3 regions of the Terrabacter terrae genome follow, and region 2 is predicted to be linked to each of the others. Evidence: predicted binding sites of a transcription regulator. Region 2 holds the regulator's gene; each other region holds the start of a gene.
What was found. The regulator HrcA, encoded in region 2, represses chaperone genes, less so after heat shock. The targets are predictions, from matches to a motif close to TTNGCACTCGNNNNNNNCGAGTGCNAA.

Region 1: ABD194_RS16405 (Hsp20/alpha crystallin family protein) is a predicted target of HrcA. The motif match lies at 1,499-1,525, and genes of this name have one in related genera.
Region 3: groL (chaperonin GroEL) is a predicted target of HrcA. The motif match lies at 1,755-1,781, and genes of this name have one in related genera.

Annotation. Positions count from the first base shown of each region.
Region 1 covers NZ_BAAANB010000021.1:1,326,565-1,329,834, forward strand. The annotation lists gene ABD194_RS16395 (cytochrome P450) at 1-1,131, shown strand, start outside; gene ABD194_RS16400 (MerR family transcriptional regulator) at 1,097-1,453, opposite strand; gene ABD194_RS16405 (Hsp20/alpha crystallin family protein) at 1,610-2,050, shown strand; gene ABD194_RS16410 (hypothetical protein) at 2,064-2,375, shown strand; gene ABD194_RS16415 (GPR1/FUN34/YaaH family transporter) at 2,590-3,270, shown strand, end outside.
Region 2 covers NZ_BAAANB010000021.1:1,116,107-1,119,376, reverse strand. The annotation lists gene dnaJ (molecular chaperone DnaJ) at 1-714, opposite strand, end outside; gene hrcA (heat-inducible transcriptional repressor HrcA) at 832-1,893, opposite strand; gene ABD194_RS15270 (DUF3097 domain-containing protein) at 2,101-2,985, shown strand; gene ABD194_RS15265 (CHAP domain-containing protein) at 3,020-3,270, opposite strand, start outside.
Region 3 covers NZ_BAAANB010000021.1:255,690-258,959, forward strand. The annotation lists gene ABD194_RS11340 (MBL fold metallo-hydrolase) at 1-444, opposite strand, end outside; gene ABD194_RS11345 (hypothetical protein) at 680-1,198, opposite strand; gene ABD194_RS11350 (HIT family protein) at 1,287-1,712, shown strand; gene groL (chaperonin GroEL) at 1,938-3,270, shown strand, end outside.

The sequences.
Region 1 (3,270 bases), 210 kb from region 2:
GGAGTCCGGCTGTTCTACGACTCGACCCGGATGCGCCGCGAGGGCGCCATGCCGCAGGCCATCGCCCGGCCGCTCTTCGGCCGGGGCGCCGTGCACGGCCTGGACGGGGAGGAACACCGGACCCGCAAGAGGATGTTCGTCGACGCGCTGATGGACCGGGAGCGGGTGGACGAGCTGCTCGAGCTGGCCGACGGCCTGATGGTGGAGGCACTGCAGGAGTGGCGCCGTCGGGGCGGCGGCGTCGTCTATCCGACAGCGACCGAGGTCTACGGGCGGGCCGTGATCCGCTGGGCGGGTATCGAGGTGCCGCCGGAGGTGGAGGCGCGCCGCGCCGACGACCTCGCCGTCATCGTCGACGGCTTCGCGACGCCGGTCATGCCGTACGTCGCGGCCTGGCGCCGGCGGGTGGTCTGCGACCGCTGGGCTGCCGCGCTGGTCCGCGAGACGAGGTCGGGCCGGCGCGCCGCGCCGGAGGGCTCGGTGCTCGCGCGCGTCGCGGCCCAGCGTGGGACGGACGGCGAGCTGCTCGACGTGCACACCGCGGGCGTCGAGCTGCTCAACGTGCTGCGCCCGACGGTGGCCGTGGCCCGCTTCGCCGCCTTCGGGGCCGTGGCGCTGGCCGAGGCCCCGGAGTGGCGCCGGCGCCTGGCCGACGAGGTGGCGGAGCGGGGGAGCGCCGTGGGTGGACCGCTCGCGACCGCCTTCGCCCACGAGGTGCGTCGGGTCTACCCGTTCGTCCCAGCCCTGGCAGCCGTCGCCACGAGGGACACCGAGTTCGAGCGGTGTCCCATCCCCGCCGGCCGCCGGGTGCTGCTCGACGTGATGGCCACCAACCACGACCCGCAGGAGTGGCCCGAGCCCAGCACCTTCGAGCCCGAGCGCTTCCTCGGGACCGGCGCGGAGTGGAGTGCCCCGTTCGTCCCGCAGGGAGGCGGACGCCCCGAGAGCGGCCACCGGTGTCCCGGGGAGCTCGTCGCAGTGGGACTCCTGGCGCTGACCTGCGCCCGCCTCGCGGAGCTGGACGGCCGGCTCGTCCGTGGTCAGGACCTCGGGTGGTCGTGGGGTCGCATCCCGGCCCTGCCGCGTTCGGGCGTCGTCATCGCGGTCGACGCGCAGCCGTCGGTCGGCTGACCTGCCGGTCGACCGACCGGGGGATCTGCTGGGGGCCCTTCTGGTCCAGCTGTCCGCGGAGCCGGCGGTTCTCGTCCTGCAGCTCGAGCAGCATACGGATGCCCGCCAGGTTGACCCCCTCGGCGATCAGGTCGGCGATGCGGCGCAGCCGCGTCAGGTCGTCGGCGCTGTAGCGTCGCGTCCCGCCGGACGTGCGGTCCGGCTTGAGCAGACCGCGCGACTCGTAGAGCCGCAGGCTCTGCACCTCCATGCCGACGAGCCCGGCGGCGACCGTGATGCCGTAGACCCCCTGGTCGGAGGGCGGCGCGGGCCTGCTGCTCATCGGTGGGTCCTTCCGTGGCTGCCCGAAGCTCCTCGGGCCGTTCCTCTTGCACCAGCTTGTCATCGGTGCTACAAGAAATCTATAGCGCATGCCACAGATCGCGGGGTGCGGTCGTGGCCACCAGGAGCATCCGTGAATGACATGGAGGTGACGACGATGCTGATGCGCACCGACCCTTTCCGTGACCCCTTCCGGGAGCTGGACCGAATGGCCCAGCTGGCGCTGGGAGCGACCGGCACCCTGGCCAGGCCTTCGGCCATGCCGCTGGACGCCTGGCGCGACGGGGACGAATTCCACGTCGAGCTGGACCTGCCCGGGGTCGACCCGGCGTCCATCGATCTCGACGTCGAGCGCAACGTCGTCACGGTGAGGGCCGAACGGCCGGCTCGCGCCAGCGACGCGGAGCTGATCGCGGCCGAGCGGCCGCGGGGCGTCTTCAGCCGGCAGCTCGTGCTCGGCGACAGCCTCGACACCGAGCAGATCCAGGCCACCTACGACGCCGGCGTGCTCTCGTTGTCGATCCCCGTCGCCGAGCGTGCGAAGTCCCGCAGGATCGAGATCGAGCACAAGCAGGACCGGCAGGCCATCACGGCCTGACCGGGGAGCAGCCGTGGTCAGGGCAGGACAGGACCCGGAGGGCCTTGTCGTCTCGGACGTCGACAGCGAGTTCCTCGCGCTCGTCTGCGCCGACCAGGAGCTGCTCGACGCCGAGTTCGAGGAGATCGTCGCGGGGCTCGGACCACCACCGGTCACGCCGTCGGCGGCCGGGAACCCGCACGGTGACCGCGCCGCCGGCGAGGCGCCCCCGAGGGGCTCGGGCCGGCGAGAGTCACCGACGCCGGGGGTGAGGCCGCAGGCGACCGGTCGGGAGCGGTCGCCTCCGCGACGACGAAGGCCGCCGTGGCGCCACGCCGTCCACTGACCGAAGAGGAGGTGCCCGTACAGGTCTCGTCACGAACAGTCCTCGCCTCGGCTCCTCGGGTGGGTTCGTGCCACCCGAGGAGCCCTCGCGTATGCCGTCGCCGGCCCTCGGACCCGCGAGCCACCCCCGGGTCAGGCGGCGGGAGCGGGGGTAAGCAGACGGTGGGACCGCTCCGGTCCGCACCGCGAGGTCTGAACCGACGAGGAGGACATCCGTGACCACCGACGAACGCAGTCCGCATGCCGCCCAGACGACCATCCGCACGGACCTCTTGGCATCACCCGCCGCGCGCGTGGTCGTGCGGCCCCTGGGCAATCCTCTGCCGCTGGGGTTCCTGGCCCTCATGGTCGCCACGACCGGGCTCGCGATGCTGCAGCTGCACGTGGTCGCTCCCGAGCAGGGTCGCGTCGTCGCGATCGGGGTGCTCGCCCTCACGGTGCCGCTCCAGCTCGTCGCCTGTGTGCTGGGGTTCCTGGCTCGGGACCCGGTGGCCGGCACCGGGATGGGCATCCTGGCCGGGACGTGGGCGGGTGTCGGCTTCGCGATGCTGACCTCACCGCCCGGCGCGACCTCGCCGGCCCTCGGAGTCTTCCTGTTGTGCTCGGCCGTTGCGATGTGCGTGCCCACCGTTGCAGCCACCGGGAAGCTCGCGGGGTTGCTCGTCATGGGCGTCAGCGCGCTGCGCTTCGCGGTGACGGGTGTAGGTCAGATGACCGGCTCGTCCGGCTGGCTGACCGCCGCCGGCTGGGTGGGCGTGGTCCTCGGCCTCATCGCGGCCTACGCGGGGCTGGCCTTCGAGGTGGAGGACGTCCGCCACCGCACGGTCCTGCCTGTCGGTCGACGCGGCGCGGGCGTCGACACGATGACGGGCGACCCCGAGGCCGAGCTGGCGTCG
Region 2 (3,270 bases):
GGGACCGACCTCGCCCTCTCCGGTCAGCTGGATGCGCGTGCCGGTGTCGACGCCCGCCGGCACCTTGAGCTTGAGGGTGCGCCTGGTGCGCACGCGCCCGTCGCCGGAGCAGTCGTGGCAGGGGTCGGTCAGCGTCGACCCGTAGCCCTGGCAGTTGACGCAGGGGCGCGAGGTCATGACCTGGCCGAGGAAGCTGCGCTGGATCTGCTGCACCTCACCGGTGCCGTGGCAGATCTGGCAGGTCTGGCGGCCGGTGCCGGGCTCGGCGCCGTCACCGTCGCAGCGCTTGCAGCCCACCGCGGTGTCGAGCGTCAGCTCCTCCTCGGAGCCGAAGACGGCCTTGGCCAGGTCGATGTCGAGCCGGACCAGGGCGTCCTGGCCGCGCTGCACCCGCGAGCGCGGTCCGCGCGACCCTGCCGTGGCACCGGCACCGAAGAAGGCGTCCATCACGTCGCTGAACGAGAAGCCCTGGCCCGCACCGAAGCCCGCGCCGCCGCCGGTGGCGAAGGGGTCGGCACCCATGTCGAACGACTGGCGCTTCTGGGGGTCGGACAGCACGTCGTAGGCCTGCGACACCCGCTTGAACTCCTCCTCGGCCTCGTGGCCGGGGTTGACGTCGGGGTGCAGCTTGCGGGCCAGTCGACGGTAGGCCTTCTTGATCTCCTCCTGGCTCGCGTCGCGCGAGACCCCGAGGACGGCGTAGTAGTCGTTCAAGCTGGTTCCTTCGGTGTGTGGTGCTCTTCGGTTCCGGCGCGGCGTGCGCCGGCGGACTGGCCGAGGTGGTGCTGGTCAGGTGGTGCTGGTCAGGTGGTGCTGGTCGGGTGGTGCTCGTCAGGTGGCCTGGTTGTCGTCGAGGATCTCGGAGACGTAGCGGGCGACGGCACGGACGGAGGCCATCGTCGTGGGATAGTCCATGCGTGTCGGGCCGAGGACGCCCAGGCTCGCGACGCGTTCGGCCCCGGAGCCGTACCCCATCGACACGAGCGAGGTCGTCTGCAGGCCCGAGACGGGGTTCTCGGAGCCGATGCGCACCGAGACGAGGTCGGGGTCGTCGCCCAGCTGGCCGAGCAGGCGCAGCAGGGTCACGTGCTCCTCCAGCGCCTCGAGGATCGGGCCGATGGTGCGCGGGAAGTCTGCGCCGGAGCGTGCGAGGTTGGCCTGGCCGGCGAGGACGACACGCTCCTCGCGCTCCTCCACGAGCGCGTCCCCGAGGGCCGAGACCACGGCTTGCATCACGGCCCGGTCGCCGGCGTCGAGGCCGCCCTCGCCCTCGGTGTCGTCGACGAGGCGCCGCAGCCGGGTGGCCGCCACGGTGAACGGCACGCCGGCGGCCACCTCGTTGATGCGGGCGCGCATCGAGGCCACCAGGCCCTCGCCGTCGGGACCCACCAGGGAGCGGCCGGTGTCGACGACGCGCTGCTCGACCCGGCCCGTGTTGACGATCAGCACGATCATCAGGTGGGTGGCGCCGAGGGGGACCAGCTCGATGTGCCGGACCGTCGAGCGGGTCAGCGACGGGTACTGCACCACGGCGACCTGGCGGGTCAGGCTCGCGAGGAGCCGCACGGTGCGGTCGACGACGTCGTCGAGGTCGACGGCGCCCTGCAGGAACTGGGTGATGGCGCGCCGCTCCCCCGGCCCGAGAGGCTTGATGGCGCTGAGCCGGTCGACGAACACGCGGTAGCCGGCGTCGGTGGGCACCCGCCCGGCCGACGTGTGCGGCGCGTGGATGAGTCCCTCCTCCTCGAGCAGGGCCATGTCGTTGCGCACGGTCGCCGCGCTGACCCCGAGGTGGTGGCGCTCGACCAGCGCCTTGCTGCCGACGGGCTCGGAGGTCTGGACGTAGTCCTGGACGATGGCGCGCAGCACCATCAACCTGCGGTCCTCGCTCATCGCGTCCCTCCTTCACGGGCCTCGGTCGTGCCCACGCGTCGCCTCACGGGCGGTCTGGCACTCTCGATTGACGAGTGCCAAGTCTACGTCGTGGGCGCCGGATCTCCGATTCCGTCCAACGGTATGCCGGGGCGCCGCGACCCGGGTGCGCCCGTGCCCGCGTGGCGGCCGAGGCGCAGCGGGCCGGGCGGCATACCCTCCCTTGTCGTGTCCCCCAACGACCGTTACGGATCAGACGTGCTCAGCGGCGACTGGCGCGCCCCGCGGCGCGGCCGCTCGACCCCCACCCCGGCGGAGCCGGACCTCGTCGTCGAGGAGGTGGAGACGGGCTGGGTCGGCGCCGTCGTGCGCGTCGAGAAGGCCGGGGGCATGCACGTGGTCCACCTCGAGGACCGCCACGGTCGCACCAAGGCGTTCCCCCTCGGACCCGGGTTCCTCCTCGACGGCGCGCCCGTCACGCTGACCCCACCCACCGCCGCCGCCGGGGCCGCGCTCGCGGCCGCGCGCAAGGCCGCGTCACGGACGGCGAGCGGATCGGTGGCGGTCGAGGGCGCACGCGCCCGGGTCGCCAGCGGCTCGCGCATCTACGTCGAGGGCCGGCACGACGCCGAGCTCGTCGAGAAGGTGTGGGGAGACGACCTGCGCGTCGAGGGCGTCGTGGTCGAGCTCATGGACGGCGTCGACGACCTGGCGGGCATCATCGCCGAGTTCCAGCCGGGACCGGGACGGCGGATGGGCGTGCTCGTGGACCACCTCGTGCCCGGGACCAAGGAGGCGCGCATCGTCGAGCAGGCGCGTGCCCTTTCCGGGCTCGGCAAGCACGTGAAGATCCTCGGCCACCCCTACGTCGACGTCTGGCAGTCCGTGCGTCCCGAGCGCCTGGGCTGGCAGCGGTGGCCGGTCATCCCGCGCGGCACGTCGTGGAAGCACGGAATCTGCGCCGAGCTGGGATGGGCCCACTCCAGCCAGGCCGACATCGCGAACGCGTGGAAGCGCATCCTGGGCACGGTGCGCACCTACGCCGACCTGGAGCCGACCCTCCTCGCGAGCGTCGAGGAGCTCATCGACTTCGTCACCGAGCCCGGAACGTGAGCCGGCACGTCCGACTCACTCCCGGGCTGCCGCTTCACCAGCGCACGTAGCCCTGGACGTCCACCTTGAGGTAGGCAGCTGCCGAGGTCTTGACCCGGACCTTCCCGTCGAGGCCGACCGGCACCAGCGCGGTGTTGGTCACGGTGCGCCCAGACGCGTACTTCACGGTGGCGTACGGCGTCTCGGCCGAGCCACTGGGGTAGGCCGTGACGTAGCCGGCGGCGGTCGGCGAGACCACCGTCACGGTCACGAGCGCAGCCCGCACCCCGCTGGTGGGCACACCCG
Region 3 (3,270 bases), 860 kb from region 2:
GTCGCCGAGGTCGATGGTCGCGCTCGAGCCGAACGTGCAGTCCGGCAGCCGCACGGGCGTGGCCAGCACCTGCAGGAGGTCCACCTCGGTGTAGCCGTACTCCGGCGCCGCGCTCGGGTCCTCACGCACGGCTTCCCTGATGTGCGCGGCGTGGACCTCGAGCGTCCGCGCCACGTTGTCGTGGGCGTGCACCGTGGCGGTGTCGAAGGCGACGTTGCCGAAGGTGTGGTCGAAGTGGACGTGGGTGTTGACGACGTGACGGACCTCGATGTCGCGCCCCAGGCCACGGACGTCGTCCAGCACCTCGCCGCCCTGCGCATCGCTGGCGCGGGTGTCCACGACGACGGCCCCGTCACGGCCGAGGACCAGCCCGACGCCGACGTCCCACTGCCGGTAGCGAGCCACGAAGACACGGTCGGCGACCTCGACGAACCCAGGCGCCACCGGCGGAGTCACCGAGGTCCTCCGCCGTGATCCACCTCTCGCACCGCTGCGCCACCGAGCATGCGACCACCGTAGCGACGATCGGCCGGATGGGCGGTTCTGCGGCTCTTCCCCTACGGTGTGATGCCATGCCCAGCGAGACCCGCAACTCCCTCCCTCCCTCGGAGCGTCGACGGCAGCGCGTCGTCGTCGCCGGTATGGCCGGCGTCGCCGTCCTGACGGCCGGGGCGATCGCCTACTGGCCGGGGGACGGCGCCCGAGCAGGTGCCTCGATGGCCGGTGCGACGTCGTTGCAAGACAGCGACTCGACCGGCGGCGCCGCGGGACAGATCTGGGACCCGACCACCACGCCGAAGGCCACCGCGTCGGTCGACCCGAACAGCATCGCGCGCATCAGCCGCGACTCGACGAGGACGCCGGTCGCCCCGAGCGCCGCCCCCGCCGCGGGCACGACCGACGCCACGACCTCGGCCGAGGCCGGCTCCTCTGCGCCCGCTGCCCGGCCGTCCGCCGCCCGGCCGTCAACCGCGACGGTGCCCGTGCTGCCGTCGACCTCCGAGCCCCGCCCGAGCATCGGCCACGGCAGCGCCACGCCCAAGCCGACGGCAACGACCGCAGGGACGTCGACGCCGACCGGTACGCCTACGCCCACCAGCAGCCCCACCTCGACGGCGGTGCCGCTCGCGCCCACCCCGACGACCAGCACCGCCACCCCGACGCCGACGCGCACCCGCTGGAAGGACCGCTGCCTCATCCTGCTCCTCTGCTGAGCGGGGTCAGCGCCGTGTCGGAGCTGGACCGCACGCCCGACCGCGAGGCGACCGCGTGGCAGCCTGTCACCCATGGACTGCGTCTTCTGCTCGATCGTCGCCGGTGACCTCCCCGCCGACGTGGTGCTCGACGAGGGGGACTTCCTCGGGTTCCTCGACCGCCGGCCGGTCTTCAAGGGCCACGTCCTGCTCGTGCCGCGCAGCCACGTGGACACGCTGCTCGACCTGCCGGTCGAGCTGCACGCCGGCCTGCTGGGGGCTGCCCAGCGCCTCGCGGCGGCGGCCGTCGACGGCCTCGGCGCCCAGGGCAGCTTCGTCGCCGTGAACAATGTGGTCAGCCAGTCGGTGCCGCACCTCCACGTGCACGTCGTGCCCCGCACCAAGGGCGACGGGCTGCGGGGCTTCTTCTGGCCGCGCACGAAGTATGCGTCGGAGCTGGAGTCGGCCGAGTACGCCGCCCGCATCGTGGGTGCGCTGTCCCCAGCCGTGGACGCCTGAGCCCGGCGAATGGCATACGCCCTCTTCTGTGCTTGCCGAACGTTTGCACTCTCACCCTGCGAGTGCCAATAATGGCGTTAGCACTCTCCCGGTGGGAGTGACAGAAAATGGGCCGTATGCCGAGGGGCTGGGTTCGCAGCGACATGAAGCTGGGAAGACCGGTCCCGTCCGTCGCGGGCGTCATGCGGGCCACCACCAACGTTTCGTGTGGGAGGAACCACCCGAATGGCCAAGACCATTGCTTTTGACGAAGAGGCGCGCCGCGGTCTCGAGCGGGGCATGAACATCCTCGCCGACGCCGTCCGCGTGACCCTCGGCCCGAAGGGCCGCAACGTCGTCCTGGAGAAGAAGTGGGGCGCCCCCACGATCACCAACGACGGCGTCTCGATCGCCAAGGAGATCGAGCTCGACGACCCGTACGAGAAGATCGGTGCGGAGCTCGTCAAGGAGGTCGCCAAGAAGACCGACGACGTCGCCGGTGACGGCACGACGACGGCGACCGTCCTCGCCCAGGCCATGGTGAAGGAAGGCCTGCGCAACGTGGCCGCCGGCGCCAACCCGATGGCCCTCAAGCGCGGCATCGAGAAGGCCGTCGAGGCCGTCTCCGCCCGTCTGCTCGAGCAGGCCAAGGAGATCGAGACCAAGGAGCAGATCGCCTCGACCGCCAGCATCTCGGCGGCCGACGAGGAGATCGGCGGTCTCATCGCCGAGGCGATGGACAAGGTCGGCAAGGAAGGCGTCATCACCGTCGAGGACTCCAACACCATGGGCCTCGAGCTGGAGATGACGGAGGGTATGCGCTTCGACAAGGGCTACATCTCCGCCTACTTCGTCACCGACACCGAGCGCATGGAGGCCGTCCTCGACGACGCCTACGTGCTCGTCGCCAACAGCAAGATCGGCAGCATCAAGGACCTCATCCCGCTGCTCGAGAAGGTCATGCAGTCCGGCAAGCCGCTGCTGATCATCGCCGAGGACATCGAGGGTGAGGCCCTCGCGACGCTCGTCGTCAACAAGATCAAGGGCACGTTCAAGTCCGTCGCCGTCAAGGCCCCGGGCTTCGGCGACCGCCGCAAGGCCATGCTCACCGACATCGCCATCCTCACCGGTGGCCAGGTCATCTCCGAGGAGGTCGGTCTCAAGCTCGAGAACGCCACCCTCGACCTGCTCGGCAAGGCTCGCAAGGTCGTCGTCACCAAGGACGAGACGACCATCGTCGAGGACGCCGAGGACCGCTCGCAGATCGAGGGTCGCATCGCCCAGATCAAGGCCGAGATCGAGAAGTCGGACTCCGACTACGACCGCGAGAAGCTCCAGGAGCGCCTCGCCAAGCTCGCCGGCGGCGTCGCCGTCATCAAGGCGGGCGCGGCCACCGAGGTCGAGCTCAAGGAGCGCAAGCACCGCATCGAGGACGCCGTCCGCAACGCGAAGGCTGCCGTCGAGGAGGGCATCGTCGCCGGTGGTGGCGTGGCCCTCATCCAGGCCGCCAAGGCGCTCGAGGAGCTCAAGCTCGAGGGCGACGAGGCGACCGGCGCCAACATCGTGCGCGTTGCGACCG